DNA from 3 places in the Streptomyces sp. NPDC051219 genome. Region 2 is predicted to be linked to each of the others. Evidence: riboswitches for the same ligand, from Rfam matches in the RefSeq annotation. Region 2 holds a riboswitch; each other region holds the start of a gene.

The links. A riboswitch is a leader RNA that binds a small molecule or an ion and turns the genes downstream of it on or off. The one in region 2 is predicted to bind thiamine pyrophosphate.
Region 1: it holds a riboswitch for thiamine pyrophosphate, as region 2 does, so the genes downstream of both, thiC (phosphomethylpyrimidine synthase ThiC) here and thiO (glycine oxidase ThiO) in region 2, are expected to answer to the same signal.
Region 3: it holds a riboswitch for thiamine pyrophosphate, as region 2 does, so the genes downstream of both, AB0M62_RS20505 (thiamine ABC transporter substrate-binding protein) here and thiO (glycine oxidase ThiO) in region 2, are expected to answer to the same signal.

Annotation. Positions count from the first base shown of each region.
Region 1 is NZ_JBFBAS010000003.1:217,553-227,379, forward strand. It holds gene hisC (histidinol-phosphate transaminase) at 1-250, opposite strand, end outside; gene AB0M62_RS05985 (LacI family DNA-binding transcriptional regulator) at 606-1,718, shown strand; gene AB0M62_RS05990 (metallophosphoesterase) at 1,999-3,123, shown strand; gene AB0M62_RS05995 (hypothetical protein) at 3,312-4,166, shown strand; gene AB0M62_RS06000 (hypothetical protein) at 4,340-4,861, shown strand; gene thiC (phosphomethylpyrimidine synthase ThiC) at 4,956-6,728, opposite strand; TPP riboswitch at 6,721-6,834, opposite strand; gene AB0M62_RS06010 (YibE/F family protein) at 6,906-8,297, shown strand; gene AB0M62_RS06015 (SsgA family sporulation/cell division regulator) at 8,361-8,852, opposite strand; gene AB0M62_RS06020 (IclR family transcriptional regulator C-terminal domain-containing protein) at 8,952-9,722, opposite strand.
Region 2 is NZ_JBFBAS010000002.1:346,606-356,432, forward strand. It holds gene AB0M62_RS04330 (NAD(P)/FAD-dependent oxidoreductase) at 1-984, shown strand, start outside; gene AB0M62_RS04335 (hypothetical protein) at 1,003-1,875, opposite strand; gene metF (methylenetetrahydrofolate reductase [NAD(P)H]) at 1,918-2,835, opposite strand; gene thiE (thiamine phosphate synthase) at 2,935-3,585, opposite strand; gene AB0M62_RS04350 (Rv2175c family DNA-binding protein) at 3,657-4,022, opposite strand; gene AB0M62_RS04355 (FAD-dependent oxidoreductase) at 4,121-5,434, opposite strand; TPP riboswitch at 5,541-5,654, shown strand; gene thiO (glycine oxidase ThiO) at 5,652-6,830, shown strand; gene thiS (sulfur carrier protein ThiS) at 6,827-7,081, shown strand; gene AB0M62_RS04370 (thiazole synthase) at 7,087-7,881, shown strand; gene pknB (Stk1 family PASTA domain-containing Ser/Thr kinase) at 7,986-9,827, shown strand, end outside.
Region 3 is NZ_JBFBAS010000017.1:75,286-85,112, reverse strand. It holds gene AB0M62_RS20520 (hypothetical protein) at 21-293, shown strand; gene AB0M62_RS20515 (hypothetical protein) at 309-518, shown strand; gene rlmN (23S rRNA (adenine(2503)-C(2))-methyltransferase RlmN) at 875-1,981, shown strand; TPP riboswitch at 2,001-2,111, shown strand; gene AB0M62_RS20505 (thiamine ABC transporter substrate-binding protein) at 2,181-3,272, shown strand; gene AB0M62_RS20500 (iron ABC transporter permease) at 3,353-4,960, shown strand; gene AB0M62_RS20495 (ABC transporter ATP-binding protein) at 4,960-6,057, shown strand; gene AB0M62_RS20490 (hypothetical protein) at 6,149-7,072, opposite strand; gene AB0M62_RS20485 (Rossmann fold nucleotide-binding protein) at 7,095-8,258, opposite strand; gene AB0M62_RS20480 (hypothetical protein) at 8,321-9,469, opposite strand; gene AB0M62_RS20475 (ATP-binding cassette domain-containing protein) at 9,451-9,827, opposite strand, start outside.

The DNA.
Region 1 (9,827 bases), on a different contig from region 2:
GGTGCGAAACGGGAACCGCGAACCGCTCGGCCAGCTCGTTCATCAGGCCCGTGCAGGCCATGTCCGGGTAGCGGTTGAAGTTCCCGGCCGCGGCGATCACGCTCTCGAGCACACCGGGCAGCGGCGGATACGGGTTCTCGTTCGAGGACAGCTTGTACGCCGACGGACCCCCGGCCGCGGCAGGCCTGCCCGGCTTGTAGGTGGGGATGCCGTCCAGCTCGGCGCGCAGCTTGGGGCTCTTCTCGCTCACCGCAGGTCCTCCTCGACCGACCGTTCCCGTGCAACTCAATACTCCTCACCTTATGAGGATTCCGCTCTGCTGCGAATGGGCGGCGGACAGAAAGGGGGGAGCGCCCCTCAATCGTCGCGCGCCGGTGGCTTGCGCCGTGGCGCGCATCCCTCGTGAAGGTGAGTTGAGACCGCTTCGAAACATCGGTTCCTTGGCAGGCCCGCGCCGGTCGATGAGCGCCAGATCACCCCCTCTAACCCCAACTGCCTCCGTTTCTAAGGTAGTTGGGGGTGGTGAACCTTGCAGAAACGTGCCTGTCAACGAGTGCATATGCACGCGGACCAACCACCCGTCCGAGCCCTACTATCGGCTCGCCATGACAGCAGCAGGGAAGCACCAGGTAAGCCGGACGGACACACCCCGGCGGGGCAGCCGGCGAGGGCGAGCGGGCATCAGGGACGTGGCCGCCGCAGCCGGTGTCTCCATCACGACCGTCTCCGACGCGCTCAACGGCAAGGGCCGGCTCCCTGATGCCACCCGCCGCCACGTCCGCGAGGTCGCAGAGCGGCTGGGCTACCGCCCATCCGCGGCGGCCCGCACGCTCCGTACCGGAAAGTCGGGCCTCATCGGCCTGACCGTGACGACCTACGGGGATGAACCTTTCACCTTCACCGAATTCGCGTACTTCGCCGAGATGGCCAGAGCGGCCACCTCCGCCGCGCTCGCCCGCGGCTATGCCCTGGTCATCCTCCCCGCCACCTCCCGGCACGACGTCTGGTCGAACGTCGCCCTCGACGGCACCGTCGTCATCGACCCCTCCGACCACGACCCGGTCGTTTCCGAGCTGGTACGACAGGGCCTGCCCGTCGTGTCCGACGGACGCCCGGCCGGCTCCCTCCCCGTCACCGCCTGGGTCGACAACGACCACGAGGCCGCCGTACTGGGACTGCTCGACCACCTGGCCGACGCCGGCGCCCGCCGGATCGGACTGCTCACCGGCACCACCACCGACACCTACACCCGGCTCTCCACCACCGCGTACCTCAACTGGTGCGACCGCGTGGGACAAGACCCGGTGTACGAGTCCTACCCCGCCCACGACCCGTGCGCCGGCGCCGTCGCCGCCGACCGGCTGCTCGCCCGGCCCGACCGGCCCGACGCCGTGTACGGGCTCTTCGACCCCAACGGCACAGACCTGCTCGCCGCCGCCCGGCGGTACGGGCTGCGCGTCCCCGATGACCTCCTGCTGGTCTGCTGCAGCGAGTCCACCGTGTACGCCAACACCGAACCGCCCATCACCACACTCTCGCTCAAGCCGCGCCGCATCGGAACCGCCGTGGTCCAGCTCCTCATCGACGCCATCGAGGGCATCGACACCGGCCGGCCCATCGAGCAGGTGATACCGACCGAACTCATCATCCGCACCTCGTCGCAGCGCCGCCCGCCACGCACCACGGTCAGCGCACCGCGCTCCCCGTCCCAGGAATGAGCCCGACGGACTCCCCGACGGGCTCGCGCACGGGCTCCCCCACGGCCTCCCGGACGAAACCCCTCACCATCTACCGACCGAAACCTTCAGGACCCACCACGAGCGATCCCACCCATTTCGGGAGAAACACCCGGCGAACCTCGTTGCCTGCTCCGATTCACCACCCCTGGTGCGTCACACAGCACGAGCCGCATTCCTATGATGGGCGCACGACACCGCGGACCCCCACGACCAGGAAGGTCCGACGGTGTACGGCGGCGCGACGGTGGTGGAGGGGTCGATGACACAGGGGGCCGGTCAGGGACCCGTGGTGCGGACGGCGACATTGCGGGACTTCCGCGTTCCTCCGGTGCCCGTGCACGAGTCCGTTCCGTATGCCGCCGAGCCCGACCCGTACGCGGCCCAGCGGGTGCCGTACACCGCTGAGCAGGTTCCGTACGCGGCCGAGGAACCCGACGGCTACACCCCGACGCAGCGCGATCTCCCGGTCATCGGCCGTGGCGGCCCCGGCGACACCGTCCAGGTCCAGGTCCCGGCGGACCCGGACTCCGACGCGGACCCGGCCGGCGCGCCGACCCCCGACGGCCCCGGGCCGCTGTACGTCGTCGGCGACGTCCACGGTTACCTCGACGAACTCGTGACCGAGCTGCACGCCCAGGGCCTCATCGACGCCGACGGCCACTGGTCCGCCGGTACCGCCCGGCTCTGGTTTCTCGGCGACTTCACCGACCGTGGCCCCGACGGCATCGGCGTCATCGACCTCGTCATGCGGCTCTCCGCCGAGGCCGCGGCCGCGGGCGGCTACTGCAAGGCCCTGATGGGCAACCACGAACTGCTTCTTCTCGGCGCCAAGCGGTTCGGCGACACACCGGTCAACTCCGGTGCCGGCACCGCCACCTTCCAGGCCGCCTGGCTGCTCAACGGCGGCCAGCGCACCGACATGGAACGCCTCCAGGACGTCCACCTCCAGTGGATGGCCCGCCTCGACGCGGTCGTCGAGGCGGACGGACATCTGCTGATGCACTCCGACACGACCGCCTACCTCGACTACGGCGACTCCATCGAGGCCGTCAACGACACCGTCCACGACGTCCTCAACCGCAACGACGCCAACGAGTGCTGGGACCTCTTCCGGAAGTTCACCAAGCGCTTCGCATTCCGCGACGACACCGGTCCCCAGGCGGTCCGGGAGCTGCTCGGCGCCTATGGCGGGCAGCGCGTCGTCCACGGCCACAGCCCGATCCCGTATCTCCTCGGCGAAGTCGGCTCGGAGGACGGAGAGGACGGCGGAACGCCTGGCGTCGACGGGCCGCACGTGTACGCCGACGGGCTCGCCATCGCGATGGACGGCGGAGTGACCATGGCAGGCAAACTCCTGGTAGTCCAACTCCCTTTGGGCAATTGACTCCCAATGGTGCAGACTCCGTGGTTGATTGGGGGAGATCGGCCCGGCTCGTGCGGCCAATTTCCGCAAAGGCCCTGTCACCGCGTGCCGTAGGCGTTCTACCATCGGCTTATCCGTAGCAGACTCTCCTCCGTTTCCGCCGACTGCCCGGTCTACGCGGGCAAACCGGCCCTACGGAGCATCGGGGGATGCACATGACCAGCGCTCCGCACCTGCTGACCGAGGACCGTCCGGAATTCGAGCGGATCCTCGATGAGGCACTGCGCACCGCGCACGACCGTCCTGATCTGTCGGCCATCGGCGAGCGGCTCAACGCCGAACAACTGCGCACGATGGCACTGAACGCAAGTGCGCTTCTCACCACGGCGGCCGCCGCCGAGTATGAGCATTTCGTGAAGGTCCGCGAGGAGCTCCGGGATCCGTCCGCGGCCCGCGGCGGACTGACTCTCGACACGGGCACGGGCACGGGCCCAGGTGCGGGGTCGGGAACGGGCTTGGCCGACGTGACCAGCGGCGCCGGACTCAGCGCGATTGTCGCCGTGCTCGCGCCCGTCCTCGCCGGCACCGCCGCGTTGATCTTCCTGCTCGTGGGTTACATCCTCAAGCTGCTCACCCCGGAGCCGGCGTTCGCGGACACAATGATCACCACGGGCTGGCTCTTCGGCGGCCTCACCGCGGCGGCCATCCTCGTCGCCGCGGTCGGCCTGCTGCTCACCGCGTTGCGCAACAGCGAGACAGAGGTGGTGGCGAACGAGTCGGACGAGCTCCCCGACGAGGTCTTCCGGGCCCGCGAGGCCTGGCGCAACGCCCTGCTCGAGCGCGGCATCCTGCCGTTCCTGCGCGACGCCCTGGCGGACCCCAGCACCGACCCGGCCGCCTCCGCCCCACGCCGCCCCGTGGGCCGTATCCCGAACCTGGGTTACAGCCGCCCGGATTTCACCAGTCCTGGTCCGGACGGCGGCCCGTCGGCGGGGCGCCCGAGCTACAGCAGTCCGGACTTCACCAGCCCGGACTTCGGCGGCCCGGAACACCAGCCGGACTGAGGGAAGACCGGCGAAGACCGGGCCGGCGGAGACAGGGCCGGCGAGGACAGGGCCGACGGGGGTGGCCGCGTCCACGAGCCGGGGCACCCCCTGCTGTCGCCCCGCGGCGGCACGTGCATGATGGCGGTGCCGGCCCGAGTGGTGGCCGCCGCCAGTGACCGCCGGGGAGCCTGTTGAGTACCGAAGGCCTGCCCGAGGCCGCCCCGGCCCAGTGGGACGTCCCGCCGCGGCGGAAGTGGCAGCTGCCGCTGGTCGGTGGCTGCGCGGCAGCCCTGGGCTGCGGGCTGTTGCTGGCGCTCACGCCCGCCGTGCTGCTCGGCCTGATGGTCCTCGGGCGGTACCTGTTTCCGCCGCCGGTGCCCCTCGGTGACCCGCTCGTGCTCACGCAGGCGGAACTGGTCGGCGCCTGGCAGGACGAGGAGGGCGGGACTCTCGCCCTGGCTCCGGACATGACATTCACGGCGGCCGGGGTCTGCACGGCCGACGAGCCCGTCGTCCTCGCACCGGGTCCGGGCACCTGGCGGCACGACGAATGGGCGTTGCCGGACGACGATGCCCCGGCCACCCAAGTCGATTTTGACTACAACGACGAATTCTTCTCGTACGAAGCGATCGGCACCCAGGACGCCCCGGCGCTGTGGACGTACGTCGGCGACCCCGACAGCGGTGAACTCTGCGTCCTGACCCGGAAGTGACCCGCAAGGCACCGGTATACGCCCCCGAATGACAGGGAAGTGAGCCGACCCGGACCGCCTTTTTCGCGGCGCGGCCCGGGCCCTGGCTCCCGGGTCAGTCCGCGAGCGGCAGGTAGACGCGGTTGCCCGCCGCCGCGAACTCCGCCGACTTCTCCGCCATCCCGGCCTCGATCTCGTCGGTCTGCAGGGCGTCGCCGTGCCGGCGCCGGATGTCCTGGGAGATCTTCATCGAGCAGAACTTCGGCCCGCACATCGAGCAGAAGTGCGCCGTCTTCGCCGGTTCGGCGGGCAGTGTCTCGTCGTGGAACTCACGGGCCGTGTCCGGGTCGAGAGCCAGGTTGAACTGGTCCTCCCACCGGAACTCGAACCGCGCGTCCGACAGCGCGTCGTCCCATTCCTGCGCGCCGGGGTGCCCCTTCGCCAGGTCCGCCGCGTGCGCCGCGATCTTGTACGTGATGACGCCGGTCTTCACGTCGTCGCGGTCCGGCAGGCCCAGGTGCTCCTTGGGCGTGACGTAACACAGCATCGCCGTACCCCACCAGGCGATCATCGCGGCCCCGATGCCGGACGTGATGTGGTCGTACGCCGGGGCGACATCGGTGGTCAGGGGGCCCAGAGTGTAGAACGGCGCCTCCTCGCAGATTTCCTGCTGGAGGTCGATGTTCTCCTTGATCTTGTGCATCGGGACGTGACCGGGGCCCTCGATCATCGTCTGTACGTTGTGCCGCTTGGCGATGGTGTTGAGCTCACCCAGCGTGCGCAGCTCCGCGAACTGCGCCTCGTCGTTGGCGTCGGCGATCGATCCGGGGCGCAGGCCGTCACCGAGGGAGTACGTGACGTCGTACGCGGCGAGGATCGCGCAGAGCTCGTCGAAGTTCTCGTACAGGAACGACTCCTTGTGGTGCGCCAGGCACCAGGCGGCCATGATCGAGCCGCCGCGCGAGACGATGCCGGTTTTGCGGCGCGCGGTCAGCGGCACGTACCGCAGAAGCACACCGGCATGGACCGTCATGTAGTCGACACCCTGCTCGGCCTGCTCGATGACCGTGTCCTTGTAGATCTCCCAGGTCAGCTCCTCGGCCTTGCCGTCGACCTTCTCCAGAGCCTGGTAGAGCGGAACGGTGCCGATCGGCACGGGAGAGTTGCGCAGCACCCACTCGCGGGTGGTGTGGATGTTGCGGCCGGTGGAGAGGTCCATGACGGTGTCCGCGCCCCACTTCGTCGCCCACGTCATCTTCTCCACCTCCTCTTCGATGGAGGACGTGACGGCCGAGTTCCCGATGTTGGCGTTGACCTTGACCAGGAACCGCTTGCCGATGATCATCGGCTCGATCTCCGGGTGGTTCACGTTGGCAGGCAGCACGGCCCGGCCGGCCGCGATCTCCTCCCGTACGACCTCGGGAGAGACGTTTTCGCGGATCGCGACGTACTCCATCTCCGGAGTGATCTCGCCCCGGCGCGCGTACGCGAGTTGCGTCACCGCCTGCCCGTCCCGGCCCCGCCGCGGCTGGCGCGGGCGGCCGGGGAAGACCGCGTCGAGGTTGCGCAGGCCCCCGCGCGGCGAGGTGTGCTTGATGCCGTCGTCCTCGGGACGGACCGGGCGCCCCGCGTACTCCTCGGTGTCGCCGCGGCCGACGATCCAGTTCTCCCGCAGCGGCGGCAGCCCGCGGCGGACGTCGGTTTCGACGGTGGGGTCGGTGTACGGACCGGACGTGTCGTACAGCGTCACGTCCTTGCCGTTGGTGAGGTGCACCTGACGTACCGGCACGCGGAGGTCGGGGCGCGAGCCCGTGACGTATCCCTTGTGCCAGCCCGGCTTGCGTTCCGCCGGATCGGCGGCAGGCGTGCGTGCATCCTGAATGGTCATGAGACCTACTCCCTACGCCGGCATTACCCGGTAACAGGTTCGGCGGTCGGCGCAGCTTCGTCAGCGCCCTCTCAGCCCGGTGCTCCGAGCTCCCGCGTGTGCAAAGGTGCCCCCACGCTAGCGTCCTCTCTGGCGTGCTGAACAGTGGACCCCCTGTGTTCTTGCGATGATCGGTCGGTGACCTCCTTGCCCCCGCCCCCACCAGAGCCCCATGGCCACCCGCACGGCCACTCCCACGGCCACGGTCCTGCGGCTCCCGTCTCGCAGCACCTGCGCAAGGTCATCGCCGCTGTTCTGATCCCGTTCGCCACCGCGGTCCTCGTCGGTCTGGTGGTGCTCTGGCCAGGCGGTGCGCCCGCGCACGAGCGCACCGGTGTGGGTTTCGACCGCCAGACGCAGCAGGGCACGGTCACCAAGGTCGAGAAAGTCGACTGCAAGGACGTCAACGCCGCGCAGGTCCCACCGACAGGCGACACGTCGACGCCCGAGGGCCGCGAGGCGCAGCAGGCCCAGAACGGGGAGTGCGCGAGAGCGACGATCAAGGTGACCACCGGCGAGGACAAGGGCCGCACCTTCGTCGAGATCATCCAGCCTGACGCGCCGCGGCAGTTGACCGAGGGACAGGGCGTGGTGGTGGCGTACGCGCCGGACGCACCCCGCGACCTTCAGTACTCGGTGACCGATGTGAACCGGAAGGTCCCGTTGGCGGTGCTGGCGGGGATCTTCGCCGTCGCCGTGGTCGCAGTCGGCCGGCTGCGCGGCCTGTTCGCGCTGATCGCGCTCGTGGTCAGCTTCGCCATCCTGACGCTCTTCATCCTCCCGGCGATTCTGCAGGGCTCCGATCCGCTGATCGTCGCGGTGGTCGGGGCGAGCGCGATCATGTTGATCGCGCTGTACGTGTGCCACGGCTTTACGGCCCGTACGTCCGTCGCCGTCATCGGCACACTGATCTCGCTGCTGCTGATCGGCCTGCTCGGCTCGGGCTTCATCGACTGGGCCAGTCTCACCGGCAACACGGACGACAACACCGGGCTGATTCACGGCCTTTACCCGGACATCGACATGAGCGGCCTGCTGCTCGCGAGCGTCATCATCGGTTCGCTCGGCGTACTGGACGATGTGACGGTCACTCAGACGTCGGCGGTATGGGAACTGCGCCAGGCCGACCCGACGATGGGTCCGCGCGCCCTCTACCGGGCCGGCATCCGGATCGGCCGGGACCACATCGCGTCCGTCGTCAACACGCTCGTGCTGGCCTACGCGGGCGCGGCGCTGCCGCTGCTGCTGCTCTTCTCGATCGCGCAGAGCAGTGTGGGGACCGTTGCCAACAGCGAGCTGGTGGCGGAGGAGATCGTACGGACCCTCGTCGGATCCATCGGCCTCGTGGCCTCGGTGCCGGTGACGACGGCCTTGGCGGCGTTGGTGGTGTCCGCCGACCGCCCGGCTTCCGACAGCGCCCTGGGATCCGGGGGCGCGCCGGGATCCGGGGGCGCGTCGGGATCCGGGGGCGCGTCGGCCTCTGCCCCCCCGCCGAGGCGTGGGGGCAGAGGCCGGCGCCGCAAGGCCTGAAGTGCCGGTCCGGGCACAGTCCGGGAGGCGAGCGCGTGGCGGCGTGGCGAGGCGAGGGCGCAATCAGCCCGCGTTCTGCTCCTCCGCGTCCTCGGCGAGGATCCGTACGAGCGCGTCGTCGAGGTTTCCCTCGAAGTCCCCGAGCGCGCGCTCCTGCCCCAGGGGCACGAGCCGGTCGGTACGGTCGAGGAACGCGATCAGGGGCGCGGCGCCCACCCGGAACCGGGCCCGGTCCGGGCCGACCTGGAGCAGGATGTGTACGTCGGGGAGGTAGGCGGCGACCGGGGAGCCCGCCCGGATTTCGGCCGGGGTTTCGGCCGGGATACCCGCCGGGACGATGTGGACATCGCCTTCCCCACAGGGCCCGTTGACGCCGTCGAGGAGCAATTCGCGGCCGAAAGCCCAGGTCACCGGGTCGTCGCCGGGAAGGCGGAAGGTCAGCCGGACGGCGTACGGGTCGCTCGCGTCGTACCGCAGATCCACCGGAATCCGGAACGAGAGCTCCTCCGAGACGAGGAAGCTCATCATGACCTCTGCCTGCACCGACTCGCGCATTGCCAACCCCGCTGTTGTGGAGAGTGGTCAGAAATGATCCCTCTGGCCGTATTGACCCAATCGTGGTGTAAGCGCTAGGGGACCACAAGAAGTGAGTTTTCAGATACTGATAGAGAACGCGAGCGAACTCAACAGCGCGCCTACTTCACTCCGAAGTCGGTCAACTGCATAGAGCAAACGCTCTTCTTGATGCAGAGGAAGCGAAATGGCCATGGTCCCGGCGGTCGATCCGGCCGTGATCGGGATGGCGGCGCACACTGTTCCGAGTGCGTACTCCTGGCGCTCGACGACCGGCTGCATACGTTCCGTCGAGGACAGGCGTTGGCGCAGTGCCCTGTTGTCCCGCACCGTGTACGGAGTGATGGCCCGTACCGGATAGCGGTCGAGATGGTCCTGTCGGGACTTCTCGTCGAGCTGGCTCAGCAGGCACTGACCGATCGCATGCGCGTGCGCCGTCTCGCGGAAGTCGGCCCACTCCTCGACGGCGGGCGAGCTGGGTGTGTCGGCGACGGAGACGAGTTCGACCTCGCCTTCGCGGTAGAGCGCGAAGTAAACCGGGACGCCGATGATGTCGCGCCAGTGCGCGAGCGAGTCGATGATCATCCTGCGTTGATTCTGCTGGGCACAGCCTCCGCCCAGCCGCTCGGCAGCCGCACCGAGAACGAACACCCCGTTCTCCCGGCGCAGATAGCCCTCGTGGCTGAGGGTGCGCAGCAGGTGGTACGCGGTCGGAAGCGGAATGCCAGCCTCACGGGCGAGCTGCTTTGCCGGCGCTCCGCCGACATGGGAGCTTGCCGCTTCCAGCAGTCTCAGCGCTCTCTGCACCGAGCCGATCAGGGTCGGAACGACCGGACTTTGAGCCGTGGCCACAGGTCACCCCCAGGCGTGCCGACGGGCAGCGAGCCCGCCCGCGGGGGCCGCCCCCGCGCCCGCCGTACTCCTGGGGGACGGACGGCAGACCATGGACCATCCGAC
Region 2 (9,827 bases):
GTGGCGCACCGCGAGCTGGGTGATCCCCGGCTGGTGGCGGTCCTGGAGAGCAGTGTGCTGGCGTACGGCCTCGATCCGCGCGGCACGCCGGCCGCGGCGGCGGTGCTCCCGTACATGGAGCACACCTTCGGCAGTTGGTACGTACGCGGCGGCATCCGGGCGCTGGCGCAGGCGGTGTACGAGCGCTGCCTGGCCCGCGGGGTCGAATTCGCGTTCGGCACCGAGGTGACGGGCGTCCGGGAGAAGGACGGCCGTGCGGCGGGCGTGGAACTGGCCGGGGGTACAGCAGCGGTTGCCGAGGCGGACTTCGTCGTCTCGGGCGCTCCCGTCCCTGCCCTGTACAAGGATCATGTACTGGCCTGGGAGTCCTCCGACGAATGGCCCCACTGGCAGGCGGGCCCCGCGACCGGCAGGTTCGTGATGTGCCTGGCCCTGCGTGGGCGCCGGCCCGAGGAGGCGGTACACCGCACCGTGGTGCACTCGGCCGACCGTTCCGCTGAACTGGGCGCGGTCTTCGACGGCCGCTTGTACGGGCGTCCGACGGTGACGGTGCTGCGCCCGGACGATCCCACCCTCCACCCCGAGGGGCACGAGTCGGTCACGCTGACCACTGTCGTCCCGGCCGGCCACCTGCGGTCTGTGGACAGCCTGTGGAGCGATCCTCATGTGACCGGGCGCTTCGCGGACCAGGTCCTTCAGGTGGCGGCCGCGGCCGTGCCCGGCCTGAGCGAGCGGCTGCTGTGGCACGAGGTGCGGACCCCGGACGACACCCTGCGGGAGACGGGTCTGCGCCAGGTGCCGTCGCCGGCACTGGCGGGGGCGCGGGGCGACTATCTGCCCGCCGACAACCGGTCACCCCTCCCGGGGCTGCTCTTCGCCGGCGGCTTCTCGCACCCCGGCGGCGGGCTGGCGCATGCCGGGATGTCGGGGGCGCTGGTCGCCGGGCTGATCGTGGAGGGGGGCGGCTTCCGCGGGTCGCGGTAGGGGCGCGGAGGCCCGGACTCAGTACCGGTACTGCTCGTTGTAGTCGCCCGTGTCCCGGCCCTCGGTCCGGTCGTCGTGCTGACCGTTCTGGTACGGGTAGCTCTGCTCGTCGCCTGCGGCGTACGGCTGCTCGCCGTCACGCTGCTGCGGTACCCACACGCCGCCCGGCGGGGTCTCGCCGTACTGCTGCTGGGCGTACGGGTCGGCGTACTGCTGCTGGCCCGTGCCGTAGTCGTACGGGGTGTACTGCTGGGTTCCGATGTACGGGTCGGAGTAGGCGGCGTACTGCTGCTGGCCGGTCCCGTAGTCGTACTGGTAGGCGTCCTGGTTCTGGCCCTGCCCCTGGTTCTGGCCGTGCGGGTCGTAGTAGCCGGCGTAGGCCGAGGCGTTGGCGTCATAGCCGCCCTGTTCGGTCTGCGCGGCCGTCGCGAACGCCGAGTCCCGGTATATCCCGTACTGCCCGGTCTCGTCCGGCAGCGGCTGCGGCTCGTACACGTCCGCCGGCTCCCCGAGCTCCGCCTCCGGAGCGGGCCCGGCCCCGGGCACCGGCTCGTAGGCGAGGTCCGAGACCTCCAGCGTGGGCTCTGGCCGTGCGGTGGGTTCACCGCCGGACCTTCGCCGCCGGCTCGCCCCGGGACTGCCGCCGATCGCCCAGCCCGTCGAGAAACCGCGGCGGAAGGAGAGCGTGACGTACGTCTGGCCGATCGCGAAGGCGATGGCGCCGACCCCGATGACGATCACGGAGGCCAGCAGCACGCCGACGACGACACCGAGGAAGCCGAAGAAGGCGAGCAGCCGCCAGCGCAGCCGCGCCTTGTACTGCAGCAGCACCTCTCCCAGCAGCCACAGCGCGACGAATCCGAACGCGATGTAGAGGACCGTCCAGCCCATGTACGCCCCTCTCCTACGGCCGCTGCCCTTGGGCACGGCCCGTCAGGCCCGCTGGTGCAGGCCCAGATTCTCGTAGATTTCGAGCGTCGCCGTGGAGTGGTTGAGCGTAATGAAGTGAAGCCCGGGGATGTCCTCCGCCATCAACCGCGCGCACAACTCCGTGGCGTACTCGATCCCGACCGAGCGTACAGCGGCCGGGTCGTCCTTGACAGCGAGGATCCTGTCTGCGAGCTCGGGCGGGAACGCGGCATTGCTGAGCTGGGCAAACCGCTCGATCTGCCGGACGTTCGTGACCGGCATGATCTCCGGGATGATCGGCGTCGTGCAGCCCGCGGCGGCCACTCGGTCGCGCAGCCGCAGATAGTCCTCGGCGTAGAAGAACATCTGCGTGATGGCGAAATCAGCCCCGGCACGGCACTTGTCCACGAAGTGGCGGACGTCCGTGTCCCAGTCCGTGGACCGCGGGTGCATCTCCGGGTAGGCGGCGACGCCCACACAGAAGTCGCCCGACTCCTTGATGAGCCGGACCAGTTCCGCGGCGTACGTCACACCCTCCGGGTGCGGCACCCACTCGCCCAGCGGGTCACCGGGCGGGTCACCTCGAAGCGCCAGCATGTTCCGGATGCCGGCGTCCGCGTACTGCCCGATGACGTTGCGCAGTTCGGCGAGCGAGTGGTTGACGGCGGTGAGGTGGGCGACCGGGGTGAGCGTGGTGTCGGTCGCGATGCGTTCGGTGGCGCGGACCGTGCCCTCACGTGAGGTGCCGCCCGCTCCGTATGTCACGGAGACGAAGGTCGGCGCGACGGCCTCGATGCGGCGGATGGCATTCCACAGCGTCCGCTCACCCTTCTCGGTTTTGGGGGCTGCGAACTCGAAGGAATACGACTGCTTGCCGGATGCAAGCAGGTCACGGACTGTGCGTGCACGGTCCGTCCTGGTGGAAGCGGTGCCTAGGGCCATACGGGAAGGTTAGCCAGGGTCACCCGCAGCCCCAAGAATTCAGGCTGATATGCACGGTTTGTCGGCTTTCCGTCCACCTGTTGGACATACGTGAGACGGCTACGCGCTCCGCGCCGCGACCCGCTTGGCGAGCTCCGCCGCCGCCGCGCCCGGGTCCTCCGCCTCGGTGATCGCCCGCACGACGACGACCCGCCGGGCGCCCGCGTCCAGCACCTCGTCCAGGTTCCCCGCGTCGATCCCGCCGATCGCGAACCAGGGCCGGTCCTGGCGGAGCGAGGCCGCGTACCGCACGAGGCCGAGACCGGGCGCGTACCGCCCCGGCTTGGTCGGGGTGGGCCAGCAGGGGCCCGTGCAGAAGTAGTCCACGCCGGGCTCCGCGGCCGCCGCGTCCACCTCGGACTCGGCGTGCGTGGAACGGCCGATCAGTACGTCGGGGCCGAGGATCGCGCGCGCGGCCGGGACCGGGAGGTCGCCCTGCCCCAGGTGCAGCACCTCGGAGCCGACGGCGTGGGCGACGTCGGCGCGGTCGTTCACGGAGAGCAGCTTGCCGTGCCGGCGGCAGGCGTCGGCGAAGGCCTGGAGGTGTTCCAGCTCCTCGCCGGCCTCCATCCCCTTGTCGCGCAACTGCACGATGTCCACGCCGGAGGACAGCACGGCGTCGAGGAACTGGGGAAGGTCGCCCTGGCGCTTGCGCGCGTCCGTGCACAGGTACAGCCGGGCGTCGGACAGCAGTGCGCGTGCGGTGGACATGGAGACGTTCCCCCCGTGGCGGGCGGTGTACGGACCGGGGGCCGGCCCGCACACCGCGGGTGTCGGATCAGTCAGACGGCGAGCGCCTGGGCGCGGCGCTTCACCTCCGTGCCGCGATTCTCGCTCAGGGCCTGCGCGGGCGTGCCCGGCAGGGTCGGGTCGGGGGTGAAGAGCCACTCCAGCATCTCTGCGTCGCTGTAGCCGTCGTCCCTCAGGAGCGTCAGGGTCCCCGCGAGGCCCTTGACGACCTTGTTGCCGTCGACAAAGGCGGCGGGCACCTGAAGCGCCCGGTTCTCACCACGGCGCACCGCGATCAGCTGGCCCTCCTTGACCAGCTGCCGGACGCGCGTCACCTCGACATCGAGCATTTCCGCGATGTCGGGCAGGTGGAGCCAGGCGGGGACGAGAGCATCGATCTTTGCGTCAATCTCGGTCACGGGACAAGCCTGCCATCCCGGACTGACAGTGGGTAGCCAGGGAGGGCGGACGGGGCGTCGCAGCGGGGGTCGCAGGTGTCGCCACGCCCTCGCGAGCATCAGCGAACGGCGGACTTAAGCGGTACGGACGGGTCGGCGGCACGCTCCGGATCGAGCCGCAGCCCGGCCTCGATCAGCCTGCGCCCCTGGGCGAGGTCACGCGGGCGGCCCACGGCGAGCAGAGCGACGAACACGCCGTCCCGCAGCCAGCAGACCGACCAGGCGGCCCCGGCGGGATCCCCGCGCCACAGCATCGTGTCGGCGGCGCCGTGATGGCCGGCGTACTGCACGAACCTGCCGAACTGCTCCGACCAGAAGTACGGGACGGGGTCGTAGACCTCCGGCACACCGCCGGTCGCATCCGCGAGGATGTTGGCGGCGACCGTCCGCGGCCCCTGGAGTGCGTTGTCCCAGTGGTGGACGAGCAGCCGCTCGCCGTAGCGCGCGGACGGGAAGGAGGCGCAGTCCCCCACGGCGTACACATCGGGCAGCGAGGTGCGCAGCCGCTCGTCGGCGGTGACGGAACCGTCCGGCCCGAGCGCGATGCCCGATCCGGCCAGCCAGCCGGTCGCGGGCCGGGCACCGATACCCACGACCACGGCTCCGGCGGCGAGCCGGGTCTCCCCCTCCGGCCCTCCCGCCGTCCCAGCGTCCGGACCGCCGCCCGCCTCTCCGTCCGGCCCTTCGGGACGCGGGGGCGGTGTTGCTCCCGCCGCGAGGACCACCGAGCCCGGCTCGATACGCGCGACCCGCACCCCGGTGAGCAGACGTGCGCCGCTGTCCGCGTACCAGCCGGCCATGGGAGCGGCGACCTCGGCGGGCAGCGCACCGGCGAGCGGCCGGTCTGCCGCTTCCACGACGGTCACCGCGCAGCCGGCCTCCCGGGCCGCCGTCGCGAACTCCGCACCGATCCAGCCCGCCCCGACGACCACGATCTCGTGCTGCTCGGCGAGCACCGGCCGCAGCCGCTCCGCGTCGTCGAGGGTGCGCAGCAGATGGACCCCGGGCACTCCCTCGCCGCCCGGCAGTGTGACCGGTTCCGCGCCGGTGGCGATGACCAGCACGTCGTACGGCACCGGCCCGGCCGGGGTGTCGATCTCGTGCGCCGCCGCACGCAGGCGGGTCACCTCACGCCCGAGCCGGAGCTCGATGGCCAGCGCCTCGAAGTCCACGTCGAACGCGGATCCCTCCGCCTTGCCCAGCAATACCGCCTTGGAAAGCGGAGGCCGGTCGTACGGCTGGTGCGGCTCGGCTCCCAGCAGGACGACCGACCCGGTGAAACCCAGTTCGCGCAGGGCCACGGCGGTCTGCACACCTGCCATTCCGGCTCCGACGACGACGATGCGCTGCTCTGCCTGCCTCTGCTCGCTCACCCGATCACCTTACGCATCTGACGAAACGTCAGGAAGGGGGGCTCCCCACCGCACCGTGAGCGGCTCCCTTACTGCGCGCTGACCCCGGGGGTTAGTCTGGCCGACGAAAACCACTCGCGGGAGTCCGGACGCACCGGGCTGAGAGGGAGGCTGGGACGGCCTCCGACCGTACGAACCTGATCCGGGTCATGCCGGCGAAGGGAGGGGCTGGACGCCCATGCACGCATCTTGGAAGGGATCCGACGTCCTGGTCATCGGGGGCGGGATCATCGGTCTGGTCACGGCTTGGCGGGCGGCTCTCGGCGGGCTGCGCACCGCCGTGGCCGACCCGGATCCGGGCGGCGGAGCCGCCCAGGTCGCGGCCGGCATGCTCGCCGCCGTCACCGAACTCCACTACGGCGAGGAGACCCTCCTCGGGCTCAACCTGGCCTCCGCGCAGCGCTACCCGGGGTTCGCGGCCGAACTCGCCGAGGCGAGCGGCCAGGACATCGGCTTCCGGGCCTGCGGCACGCTCGCCGTGGCGCTCGACGCCGACGACCGGGCGCATCTCCGCGAACTCCATGCCCTCCAGAGGCGCTGCGGGCTCGAGTCGGAGTGGCTCACCGGCCGCGAGTGCCGTCGCCTGGAACCGATGCTCGCGCCCGGTGTGCGCGGGGGCCTCCGTGTGGACGGCGACCACCAGGTCGACCCGCGCCGGCTCGCGGCCGCCCTCCTGACCGCGTGCGAGCGGGCCGGGGTGGTCTTCCACCGCGTCTCGGTCGCGCGCCTGACGGTGGCGGGCGACCGGGCCCGCGGGGCTGTGCTCTCCGACCGCACCGAGCTCGGCGCCGACCAGGTGGTCCTCGCTGCGGGCAGCCACAGTGGCCGACTGGACGGGGTACCGGCCGAGGTGCTGCCGCCAGTACGTCCCGTCAAGGGCCAGGTCCTGCGGCTGACGGTGCCCCGCCCGTACGCCCCGTTCCTCACCCGGACCGTACGGGCCGTCGTCCGCGGCAGCGACGTCTACCTGGTTCCGCGCGCGAACGGCGAGCTGGTCGTCGGCGCGACCAGCGAGGAACTCGGCTGGGACACGACCGTCACGGCCGGTGGTGTGTACGAGCTCCTGCGCGACGCCCACGAGCTGGTGCCGGGCATCACCGAACTCCCGCTGACCGAGACCAGGGCGGGCCTGCGCCCCGGCTCCCCCGACAACGCGCCGCTGCTCGGCCCCACCGCCCTCCCCGGCCTGCACCTGGCGACCGGGCACTTCCGCAACGGTGTGCTGCTGACGCCGGTCACCGGCGAGGTGATGGCCGCCGTACTGGCCACCGGCGAGCTTCCCGAGATCGCACGCCCTTTCAGCCCCCTCCGATTCTCACCCGCCCCGTCTCCCGTGCGTCAGGAGCAGCCCGTATGACCACGCCTTCGAACGCCGCCCCTTCGAAGACCGCAGGCGTGACGGAGCCCGTGCACGTGTCCGTGAACGGCGAGCCCCGTGACCTCCCCGCCGGAACCACACTCGACGCGCTCGTCTCGGCCCTCACCCAGGCCCGCTCCGGAGTAGCCGCCGCCGTCAACGAGACCGTCGTCCCGCGCGGGCAGTGGCCCGCCACCGCACTCGGCGACGGCGACCGCGTCGAGGTCCTCACCGCAGTCCAGGGGGGCTGACCGCCATGGCCGACGACCTTCTCACCCTCGGCGACACCACGTTCTCCTCCCGGCTGATCATGGGAACGGGCGGCGCGCCCAGCCTCGATGCGCTCGAACGCTCCCTCGCCGCGTCGGGCACCGAACTGACGACCGTCGCGATGCGCCGCCTCGACCCGGGCGTGCAGGGCTCCGTCCTGTCCGTACTGGAGAAGCTCTCGATCCGCGTCTTGCCGAACACGGCGGGCTGCTTCACCGCCGGGGAGGCCGTACTCACCGCCCGGCTGGCCCGTGAGGCGCTCGGCACCGACTGGATCAAGCTGGAGGTCGTGGCCGACGAGCGCACGCTCCTCCCCGACCCGGTCGAGCTGCTGGACGCGGCGGAGATCCTGGTCGACGACGGCTTCACGGTCCTGCCGTACACGAACGACGACCCGGTGCTCGCTCGCAGGCTGGAGGACGTCGGGTGTGCGGCGATCATGCCGCTCGGCTCCCCCATCGGCTCCGGCCTGGGCATCCGCAACCCGCACAACTTCCAGCTGATCACGGAGCGCGCGACCGTCCCGGTGATCCTCGACGCCGGCGCCGGCACCGCGTCCGACGCCGCGTTCGCCATGGAGCTCGGCTGCGCGGCGGTGATGCTGGCCTCGGCGGTCACCCGCGCTCAGAAGCCGGTCCTGATGGCGGAGGCGATGCGGCACGCGGTGGAGGCGGGCCGCCTCGCGTACCGGGCGGGCCGGATTCCGCGCCGGCACTTCGCGGAGGCGTCCTCACCGGTGGCGGGCATGGCGGCACTGGACCCGGAGCGGCCCGCGTTCTGAGCGGGCCGTCCACGCCGCAAGGGGGTGTCACAGGTCCGCTTCATTCCTGCGGCAGGCCTGTGCACCCGGTCAGGCGTCCCGGCGGCCGCTCGTAGACTCTCTGCGTGGATACGACCCTTCAGGACCCCCTCGTCGGGCACGTGCTCGACGGCCGCTACCGCATCGACGCGCGCATCGCCGTCGGCGGCATGGCCACGGTCTACCGGGCCGTGGACATTCGCCTCGACCGCGTCCTCGCGCTGAAGGTGATGCACCCGGCGCTGGCCGCCGACGCGTCGTTCGTGGACCGGTTCATCCGCGAGGCCAAGTCCGTGGCCCGGCTCTCCCACCCCAATGTGGTGGGGGTGTACGACCAGGGCACGGACGGGTCGTACGTCTATCTGGCCATGGAGTACATCGCCGGCTGCACCCTGCGTGACGTGCTGCGCGAGCGCGGCGCACTCCAGCCCCGCGCGGCTCTCGACATCCTGGAGCCGGTCCTTGCGGCCCTCGGAGCCGCACACCGGGCCGGGTTCGTGCATCGCGACATGAAGCCGGAGAACGTCCTGATAGGGGACGACGGCCGGGTCAAGGTCGCCGACTTCGGTTTGGTCCGGGCCGTGGACACGGTGACGAGCACCACCGGCTCCGTCCTCGGAACCGTCTCCTATCTCGCCCCCGAGCAGATCGAGAACGGCGCCACGGACACCCGGGTCGACGTCTACGCCTGTGGCGTCGTCCTGTACGAGATGCTGACCGGCGCCAAGCCGCACACCGGCGGCAGCCCCGCCCAGGTGCTCTACCAGCATCTGCACGAGGACGTGCCCGCGCCCTCGGCCATCGTTCCCGGACTGCCCTTCGAGCTGGACGAACTGGTCACGAGCGCCACGGCCCGCACCCCCGCCATGCGTCCGCACGACGCGGTGGCGCTGCTCGGCCGGACCCGGGCGACGCGCGCGGCGCTGACCGACGAGCAGCTCGACGCCGTGCCCCCGCAGGCCCGGGCCGAGGGGCATGACGCCTCGGAGGACCGTACGAGCGTGATTCCCCGGGCCGTACGGGTCCAGGGGAGCCGAGCGGCCGGGTCTGTCCCCGACGACGGCGTCAGCCACACCAGCCGGCTGGAGATGCCGCCCGCCGGGCCTCCCGGGCCGGCGGCGCCGGCGGGCCGCCGTCCGCGGCGCGCGATGATCGCCGTCGTCACGGCGGTACTGCTGGCCCTGGGCCTGGGCGCCGGTGTGTGGTACATCAACTCCGGGCAGTTCACCCGCGTCCCGAGCCTCCTCGGCCAGACCGAGCAGGAGGCCAGGAAGCGGCTCGTCGGCGCCGGGCTGGACGTCAAGGCGGTCAAGCGGGGGTTCAGCGACTCGTTCGCGCGCGGCACGGTGATGAACAGCGATCCCGCATCCGGCGCGCGCATCCGTGGCAACGACTCGGTGACGCTGACCATCTCGCGGGGGCCTGAGATCGTGAAGGTGCCTGACGTCACGGGTGAGCCGCTGGCCCGCGCGAAGCGTGAGCTGCAGGACACGGGCCTGGCCGCGGGCATCGTGAGCCGGGAGTTCAGCGAAGAGGTCCCGCAGGGCTCGGTCATCCGTACGGACCCGGACGCCGGGGCGAAGCGCAAGCCCGACTCGGCCGTGGCGCTGGTCGTGAGCAAGGGCTCCCCGGTGGAGGTGCCGGGGGTCGTGGGCGAAACGGTCGACGACGCGAAGGCCGGGCTGGAGGACGCCGGCTTCAAGGTGGAGATCGCCGCCGGGCAGGTCAACTCTGCGGAGAAGCAGGGCACCGTGGCCAAGCAGTCCACAGCGGAAGGCAGCGAGGCCGCGCGGGGTGACACCATCACCCTGACCGTCTCGAAGGGCCCGCGGATGCTGCCGGTCCCGGACGTCACCGGGCAGAGCGTCGACGACGCGAAGAGCGAGCTGGAGTCGGCCGGGTTCGAGGTCAAGGTGGACCGCCCGTTC
Region 3 (9,827 bases), on a different contig from region 2:
CACAGACCAGGAGAACCACGATGATCCAGATGATGCATGAGAAAGGCATACGCAGCGAACACGCCTACACCGCGGCGTTCCTGTCCATCGGCCTATCCATCGCCACCTGGGCCGTATCACTCACCGCCGAACCCGGAACCGGCCTCGCCCGCGCCGACCGGTGGGGAATATTCGTTGGCGAATGGGCGCCCACCTTCTTCGGCCTCGGGCTGGCACTCTCCCACTACGAGCAGCACGACGGCACCCTCACCGCCAAAGTGCACGACCTCCGCCCGCAAAGGGAAGCCATGTAGCAAAAGCGCTGACCCATGGTCGCCATGCCCGTCATCGTCTACCCGCCGTCACCCACCGGCGGCCGGCGCGTGCGCATCGACGGGGAAATCCTCGGCATCGCCTACAGCGACGCCGACCTCGCCGAGTTCCTGCGCCGGGCCGGAGCCGAGGAGCCGGAGGAGCTCATCCACTCGGTGCTCATCGAATGGCGCGGCGGCCGACGGCACCAGTACGACCCCGCATAGCGAAGCGCCCGCCCCCGGTGAAGGGCGGGCGCTTTTGCAGGCGATCTACGGGCGGCCGGTCAGCACATCTTGTAGCCGACGCGGGTCGAGTGGTATGAGCACGTGTCCGCCGTCGCACCCGTCGACTTCCGCGGCGTCGCGGTGTCCTTGTCGTTGTTCCCACGTAGGCCACACAGGACAGTGACGCGGGTTCCACGCGTACCCGTACGTTGACGTCACCTGCTTGCGAACCGCTATCTGGGCCGTCCCTGGGCCGTGCGAGGTTGGCCGACTATGACGGAGGGCGACCGCGAGTGACCGGCCGCTCACCCCTCTGACCTGGGCGCCCCAAGTTGATCTGCGACACTGGATGAACCATGCCTGTACCTGGAGAACTCACTTTCGTCGCGCCTCGGGGAGCCAAGAAGCCCCCGCGGCACCTCGCCGACCTCACGCCCGCCGAACGCCGCGAGGCCGTGGCCGCGATCGGCGAGAAGCCGTTCCGGGCCAAGCAGCTGTCGCAGCACTACTTCGCGCGGTACGCGCACGACCCGGCCGAGTGGACCGACATCCCCGCCGCGGCGCGGGGGAGGCTCCAGAGCGAGCTGCTGCCGGACCTGATGAATGTGGTGCGGCACATCAGCTGCGACAACGACACCACCCGCAAGACGCTCTGGAAGCTGCATGACGGGACGCTCGTCGAGTCGGTCCTAATGCGCTACCCGGACCGGGTGACGATGTGCATCTCCTCGCAGGCCGGCTGCGGAATGAACTGCCCGTTCTGCGCGACCGGACAGGCGGGCCTCGATCGCAACCTGTCCACCGCCGAGATCGTGCACCAGATCGTGGACGGCATGCGCGCCCTGCGCGACGGCGAGGTCCCGGGCGGCCCGGCGCGGCTCTCCAACATCGTCTTCATGGGGATGGGCGAGCCGCTCGCCAACTACAAGCGGGTCGTCGGTGCCGTCCGTCGGCTGACCGACCCGGAGCCGGACGGCCTGGGCCTGTCCCAGCGCGGCATCACGGTCTCGACCGTCGGCCTGGTCCCGGCCATGCTGCGCTTCGCCGACGAGGGCTTCAAGTGCCGTCTCGCGGTCTCCCTGCACGCCCCGGACGACGAGCTGCGCGACACCCTGGTGCCCGTGAACACGCGGTGGAAGGTACGTGAGGTGCTGGACGCCGCCTGGGAGTACGCCGAGAAGTCCGGCCGCCGGATCTCCATCGAGTACGCCCTGATCCGCGACATCAACGACCAGGCGTGGCGGGGCGACCTGCTCGGCCGGCTGCTCAAGGGCAAGCGGGTCCATGTGAACCTCATCCCGCTGAATCCGACGCCGGGGTCCAAGTGGACCGCCTCCCGGCCCGAGGACGAGAAGGCGTTCGTCGAGGCCATCGCGGCCCACGGCGTCCCCGTGACCGTGCGGGACACCCGGGGCCAGGAGATCGACGGAGCGTGCGGCCAGCTCGCGGCGTCCGAGCGGTAGTCTGACGTCGGACATTTGCATATTCCGACAGGGGAGCGCCACAGCGCTGAGAGTGCGACAACCGTCAGGTCGCAGACCCTCTGAACCTTGCCCAGGTCATTCTGGGTAGGAAGTTCGGTCATCACTCAAGCTGTTGCGCCCTGCTCACCTCGTGTGAGCGGGGCCGCGTCTCTTCCTGGTCACCCCAGGAGGAATTTCAGTGAGCACCACCAAGAAGCTGGCGGCTACCGCCATAGCCGCCGCTGTCGGCGCCTCGACGCTCGCCGCCTGCGGGGAGTCCAAGGACTCCGCCACGGACGGCGGCTCGAAGTCCGGGACCGTCACTCTCGTCAGCCACGACTCCTTCCTCGCCTCCCCGGCCGTGCTGAAGGAGTTCACCAAGGAGACCGGCTTCACGGTCAAGGTGCTGAAGAGCGGCGACGCGGGCGCCGCCCTCAACCAGGAGATCCTCACCAAGGGCTCCCCGCGCGGCGACGTCTTCTTCGGCGTCGACAACACGCTGCTCTCGCGCGCCCTCGACAACGGCCTCTTCACCTCGTACGAGGCGCAGGGTCTGGACCGGGTCGCCGCGGAGCTCCAGCTCGACCGGGAGCAGCACCGCGTCACGCCCGTCGACACCGGTGACATCTGCGTCAACTACGACAAGAAGTATTTCGCGGACAGGAAGCTCGCCCCGCCGCAGTCCTTCGACGACCTGATCAAGCCCGAGTACAAGAACCTGCTCGTCACCGAGAACGCCGCGACGTCCTCGCCCGGTCTCGGCTTCCTGCTCGCCACCGCCGGCAGGTACGGCGACGACGGCTGGCAGGACTACTGGAAGAAGCTCAAGGCCAACGGCGTCGAGGTCGTCGACGGCTGGGAGCAGGCGTACAACGAGCGCTTCTCCGGCTCCGCCGGCGGCAAGAAGGCCAAGGGCGACCGGCCGCTCGTCGTCTCGTACGCGTCCAGCCCGCCGGTCGAGGTGCTGTACTCCGAGCCGCAGCCGCAGGAAGCCCCGACCGGTGTCTCCACCGGCACCTGCTTCCGGCAGACGGAGTTCGCGGGCCTGCTGAAGGGCGCGAAGAACGAGGCCGGCGGCAAGGCACTGCTGGACTTCCTGGTGAGCAAGAAGTTCCAGGAGGACATGCCGCTCAACATGTTCGTGAACCCGGTGGTCAAGGACGCCCAGCTGCCCGAGCTGTTCACCAAGCACGGTGTGGTGATCGAGAAGCCCGAGACCGTGGCTCCGGAGAAGATCGCCGAGAACCGTGAGCAGTGGGTCAAGTCATGGTCCTCGCTCGTCCTGAAGTAGGGACTGACAAGGCCGACGAGGCCGTCCGGCCCGCCGGCGCGGCGAGGGCCGGACGCGGGAGCGCGGCGCGGCTCGGCCTGATGGCCGTGCCCGTCGCGTTCTTCGCGGTCTTCTTCGCCTATCCCGTGACTGCGATCGTCGCCCGTGGACTGAAGGCCGACGGCGTCTGGCGGTTCGGGCGGATCGGCGAGGTGGTGAGCGAGCCGGGCATCGTCCAGGTGCTGTGGTTCACCACGTGGCAGGCGCTCGCGTCCACGGGGCTGACACTGCTCCTCGCGCTCCCCGGCGCCTATGTCTTCGCCCGCTTCGACTTCCCCGGCAAGCAGCTCCTGCGGGCGGTCGTGACCGTGCCCTTCGTGCTGCCGACGGTCGTGGCCGGCTCCGCGTTCCTCGCCCTGCTGGGGCGCGGCGGCCTGCTGGACGAGACCTGGGGCGTACGGCTCGACACCACGGTGTGGGCGATTCTGCTGGCGCACGTGTTCTTCAACTACGCCGTGGTCGTCCGGACCGTCGGAGGTCTCTGGTCCCAGCTCGACCCGCGCCAGGAGGAAGCCGCCCGGGTGCTCGGCGCCGGCCGCTTCGCGGCCTGGCGGCGAGTGACGCTGCCCGCGCTCGGCCCCGCCGTGGCCGCCGCCGCGCTCATGGTCTTCCTCTTCACCTTCACCTCTTTCGGAGTCGTCCAGATCCTGGGCGGCCCGGCGTTCTCGACGCTGGAGGTGGAGATCTACCGGCAGACCGCGCAGCTGCTCGACCTGCCCACCGCCGCCGTGCTGACGCTGGTGCAGTTCGCGGCGGTCGGCGCGGTCCTCGCGGTGCACGCCTGGACCGTACGCAGACGGGAGAGTGCGCTGCAGCTGGTGGATCCCGCGCGGACGGCCCACCGGCCGAGTGGCGCCGGCCAGCGGGCACTGCTCGGCGCGGTCCTCGCCACCGTACTGGTGCTGATCCTGCTGCCGCTCGGTGTGCTGGTCGAGCGCTCGCTCGACGGGCCGGGCGGGTACGGCTTCGCCTTCTACCGGGCACTGGACTCGGCGGACGGCGGAACGTTCCTGGTCCCCCCGCTGGCAGCCGTCGGGAACTCACTGCAGTACGCGCTGGTGGCCACGCTCATCGCCCTGGTCGTCGGGGGGCTCGCGGCCGCCGCGCTGACCCGGCGCGCGGGACGGTTCGTACGCGGCTTCGACGCGCTGCTGATGCTTCCGCTCGGCGTCTCGGCCGTGACCGTGGGCTTCGGCTTCCTGATCACCCTCGACGAGCCGCCACTGGATCTGCGGGCCTCCTGGATCCTGGTTCCGCTTGCGCAGGCGCTGGTGGGCGTCCCCTTCGTCGTACGGACGATGCTGCCCGTACTGCGCGCGGTCGACGGGCGGCTGCGTGAAGCGGCGGCGGTGCTCGGGGCGTCCCCGTTGCGGGTCTGGCGGGAGGTCGATCTGCCGATGGTGCGCCGGGCGGTGCTGATCGCCACCGGCTTCGCCTTCGCGGTCTCCCTGGGCGAGTTCGGGGCGACCGTCTTCATCGCCCGGCCCGACAACCCGACGCTTCCGGTTGCGGTGGCGCGGCTGCTGGGGCGGGCCGGGGAGCTCAACTACGGGCAGGCGATGGCCCTCAGCACGATTCTGATGCTGGTCTGCGCGGCGGCGCTGCTCGCGCTGGAACGCATCCGTACCCAAAGCTCCGGGGAGTTCTGATGGCTGATGCCGACGCGCTGCTGCGGCTGAATTCCGTGACCGTACGGTTCGGCGAGCGGGCGGTGCTCGACGCGGTGGACCTGGAGGTCGCCGAACACGAGATCGTGTGCGTGCTGGGGCCGAGCGGCAGCGGCAAGTCGACCCTGCTGCGCGTGGTCGCCGGGCTCCAGGAGGCGTCGGGACGGGTGCTGCTGGCGGGCGAGGACCAGACCTCGGTGCCCGTCCACCGCCGGGGCGTCGGGCTGATGTTCCAGGACCACCAGCTGTTCCCGCAACGGGACGTGGGCTCGAATGTAGCGTTCGGGCTGCGCATGCACGGCGAGGGCCGGGCCGGACAGGCACGCAAGGTGGAGGAGCTGCTCGACCTCGTCGGCCTGCCGGGTGCCCAGCGACGGGCCGTGGCCTCGTTGTCCGGCGGCGAGCAGCAGCGCGTCGCGCTGGCACGCGCGCTCGCGCCGCAGCCGAAGCTGCTGATGCTCGACGAACCGCTCGGACAGCTCGACCGTGGTCTGCGTGAACGGCTCGTCGTCGAACTGCGCGCTTTGTTCGGCCGGTTGGGCACGACCGTGCTCGCCGTCACCCACGACCAGGGCGAGGCCTTCGCGCTCGCCGACCGGGTCGTCGTCATGCAGGACGGCCGCATCGCCCAGGCCGGCTCCCCGCTGGAGGTCTGGCAGCGGCCCGCCTCGGAGTTCGTGGCCCGCTTCCTCGGCTTCGACAATGTTGTCGGTGCGACGGTGAGCGGCGCGGCCGCCGACACCCCCTGGGGCAAGGTCCCGGTGCCGGACGGCTCACCCGAGGGCGACTGCCGGCTCCTCGTGCGTCCTGCCGGCGTCCGGCTGGTACCGCCGTCGGACGGCCTGCGCTGCACGGTGGAGGCGCGTACCTTCCGGGGCACCCATGTCGCCGTGCTCCTGCGTCCCGACGACGCGCCCGTCCTCGAGGCGGAGTGCTCGCTGCGGGACGCCCCGGAGCAGGGGACCACGGTGGGGGTGACCTTCGAGGCCGGGGACGTGGTCGTTCTGCCGCCCGGCGGCCACCCGCCGCAGGGCGCCGGCAGTAGCGGCGGCCCGCGGAAGTCCGGCCGGCGCCTCTGACAGCCGCGCGGTTACCCGGGTCCGGGGGCGCGGTCCCGCTCAGTGGGTTGTCGAGGTCCCCGGCTTTCGGCGGTCGCCGTGGGTCCGTCGCTCAGCGGGTGAGCAACTCGTGCGGCTCCGGCCGGGGCGCCGCCTTGTCCGGTACGGTCTCGCCGCCCTCGGGTGCACCGAACCACGCCACCGCCACCGCCCCCGCGACGGCCAGGGCGAACCCGGCGACCGCCGGCCAGGCGAAGCCGGGTCGAGAGGCGTCGCCCAGCCACCAGACGCCGACCATGCCGGGCAGTACGGTCTCGCCGACCACCAGCGCCGCCGTGGCCCCGTTCACGGAGCCGATCTGCAGCGCGACCGTGTGCAGGTACATACCGCCGGTGCCGGCCACAAGGATCGCGTAGAGGGCGGGGTCCGAGAGGAGGGCGCCGAGGTCGTACGGATCGATGCCGTTCAGGATGCGGACGCCCACTCCGAGCGCGCCGAACCCGAGGCCGGAGAGGAGTCCGGCGAAGATCGCGGCGCGTCCGCCGAGGAGCCGTACGAGCACCGTGCCGCCGGCCATCAGCAGCACCGAGACCGCCAGCAGCCACCAGTGGGTGGAGAGGGGGGTGTGGCCACTGCCTTCCGGGCCGGCCGCCGTGGCCAGCAGCACCAGAGCCGAGCAGACGACGCCGATGGAGGTCCACTCCCTGCGGGTCAGAGTGATCCCGAGCAGCTTGACGCTCAGCACTGCCGTGATCACCAGATTGGCGCTGATGACCGTCTGGGAGAGGAACAGCGGCAGCATCCGGGCGGCCAGTGCGCCGAGGCCGAAGCCGACGAAGTCCAGAATGGTGCCGACGATGAACTCCCAGGTCATCACCGCCTTGGCGGTGGAGGACAGGTTGGGTCCGCCGTGCTGTGTCAGCCCGTCGGCCGCCGCCTCCCGCCGGGCGGACTTGCGGGAGCCCACGGCTTGCAGCACGGAGCCCGTGCCGTAACAGATCGAGGCCGCGACAGCGGTCAGAAGGCCGATGAGCACCGAAAGCTCCGTTCACGTGCGGTCAGGCGGGGCGGGTGGGGCCCGCTCCGACTGCCAGACGTGCGTTTCGGTGCGGAAGTTGCTTCTGCCGCTGAGCGGACAGCTCCGCGAGGGCGTCCGGTACTTCCGCGACGCTGTCGACCAGGGCGATCCGCGACGCCATCGGGCGTTCCTTCGCCAGAGACTGCAGCAGCGGCCAGGCGGGCAGCCGCTCCGTCCAGTGGGCGCGATTGACCAGCACCATCGGGGTCGGTTCGCCGCGCGACTCGTAGTAGTTCGGCGTGGCGTTGTCGAATATCTCCTGCACCGTGCCGGCCGCACCCGGCAGGAAGATCACGCCGGCGGTGCAGCGGGCCAGCAGGCCGTCCTCGCGGGTGGCGTTCGCGAAGTATTTGGCGATGTGGCCGGCGAAGGCGTTCGGCGGCTCGTGCCCGTAGAACCAGGTGGGGATTCCAATGGAATCGCCGCCGCGCGGCCAGCGCGTGCGTACCTCGAAGGCGGCCTGCGCCCAGTCGGTGACGGACGGGACGAAGGACGGCGCCTTGGCGAGCAGCTCCAGCGCCTCGGCCAGCACCTCGTCCTCGAACGGCGCGGTGTACGCGCCGAGGTTCGCCGCCTCCATCGCGCCCGGGCCTCCGCCGGTGGCTATCGTCAGGCCGCGGCGGCCCAGCTCGCGGGCGAGACGGGCGGCCCCGGCGTACTCGTCGGTTCCGCGTGCCATGGCGTGCCCGCCCATCACGCCCACCACGCGGGCGTCGAGGAGGCGCTCGTCGAGGGCGTCGGAGATCGCGTCGTCGTGGATGGTCCGCAGCATCGAGGAGAAGATGTCGCCGTCCGCCTTGGCCTGCTGGAACCAGGCGTAGGCGTGGGCGTCGGGGGTGTTCTCGTAGCCGGTTCCGAGACCGGCGAACAGCTCGTCCGCGGTGTAGAGCAGCCCGCGGTAGGGATTGAACGGCAGATCCGGGAGAGGCGGGAAGACCAGCGCGCCGTCCGCGCGCACCTTGGCGAGGGCGTCGGGCTCCATGGGGCAGCCGAGAAAGACGGCGTTCATGGTGTCCGCGGACAGGAGGGGCAACGTGCGCCCGCTCAGGTCGACGGACTGGATGCGGTATCCGCTGAGCGAGCCGCGGGCGACTACCCGGTCGAACTCGGCCAGGGTCTCGATTTCGAAGTCTTCGGAAGCCACGCCGCCACGATAACCGTGCGGCGATCCGCCCCCACCGCCCGGCCCGGGCCCGGGGGAGGGCCTCAAGTGGTCAGCGGAAGGGCTGCCAGGTGGGCGATCGACCAGGTCACCGGGGCGAAGACAGCCAGCAGGGCTGCCGCTCGGAGCACGGCCGCTCCGCGGAGGAGTTTCACTGGGGTGCCCAGCCGCAGCAGCGTTTCCGTAGTCTCGGTACGGGCATGCCTCGCCTCCACGGTCGCCGTCAGCAGTGTCGCCGTGGCGCAGCCCATGACCAGGGCCACGCCGAGGCCGGTGAGCGGCCCGAGGACGTCGGCGCCCGAGCCGGCGTCGTACAGGGTGGCCAGGGCGAGCGCGCCGGACAGGGCCGTGCACAGCACCCCGAGGGGGCGGCCGATGCGGCCGGCCTCCTGCTGGAGCGCGCGTCCCGCGAGCAGGCGCATCGCGCCCGGCCGGGCGGACTGCAGCAGACGGCCGCAGAAGTAGGTCAGGCCGGGGCCGGCCAGGGCCAGCCCGAGCGCCGTGAGCGCCCAGCCCGCCAGGACCCCCGTCGGGCCGGCGTCCGGCCGGCCCGGCAGGGCGACCGCCGCGCCGGTCCCGCCCCGGCTCGCGTACGCCTCCACCGCCAGGCCCGCCGCGACCAGCGCCATGCCCCAGGGCAGCCCGTCCGGTTGCCGTGTGACGGTCTCGGCCTCCGACTCGGCCGGGGGGACGCGGCGCGGGCGCAGCGCGAGGGCGCTGGCCGTCGCCGCGCACAGTGGAACCAGGCTCAGCAGCGTCAGCGCTCCGGCGAGCGGCAGCGGGCGGTCCGCCGCCAGCAGTTCGGCGGCCGCGCCGTCGAAGGGCAGTCCGGTGAGGTCGCCGCGCAGGTGAAGGAAGAGGAGCAGGGCCACCATGCTGCCGAGCGTGCAGGACACGGCGGTCGAGGCGGCGGCGACCGCGCTGAGCCTGGCCGGGCCGAGACCGATGGCGGAGAGACCGGGCCGGGGGCGCGTACTGGGATCCGTACGGGCGACGGCCACGGCGAGGTGCACGGTCGCGGCCAGCGGGACAATGCACCAGAGCAGGCGCACCAGAGAGCCCTCGGGCTGGGCCATCGCGTTCCCCAGAGTGCACAGGAGCAGGAAGCCGACCCCCGCCGAGGCGGCGGCCACCATCAGCCGGCGCAGCTGGGCCAGGGGGTGTGAGCCACGCGCTAGGCGGAGAGCGAGCACGCGGTACGGCCTTCCGGCTCGGTGGACAGGCCGGTGCCGACGCGGCGCCCGTCGAGCAGCGACACCGCCCGGTCGGCGAGCCCCGCCACCTCCGCGTCATGCGTGGCGAGGAGCACGGTGAGGCCGTGGGAGCGTGCGGCGGTGGTCAGGGTCCGCAGCACGTGCGCGCTGTCGGTGCGGTGCAGCGGCGCGGTGGGCTCGTCGGCGAAGAGCACTGCCGGCATGGTGACCAGGGCGCGGGCGAGGGACACGCGCTGGCGCTGCGCCTGCGGGACCTCGTGCGGGCGTTTGCGGGCGGACTCCCCCCCGATGTCGAGGCGTTCCAGCCATTCCGTCGCCGAGGTCCTGGCGGCCCGTC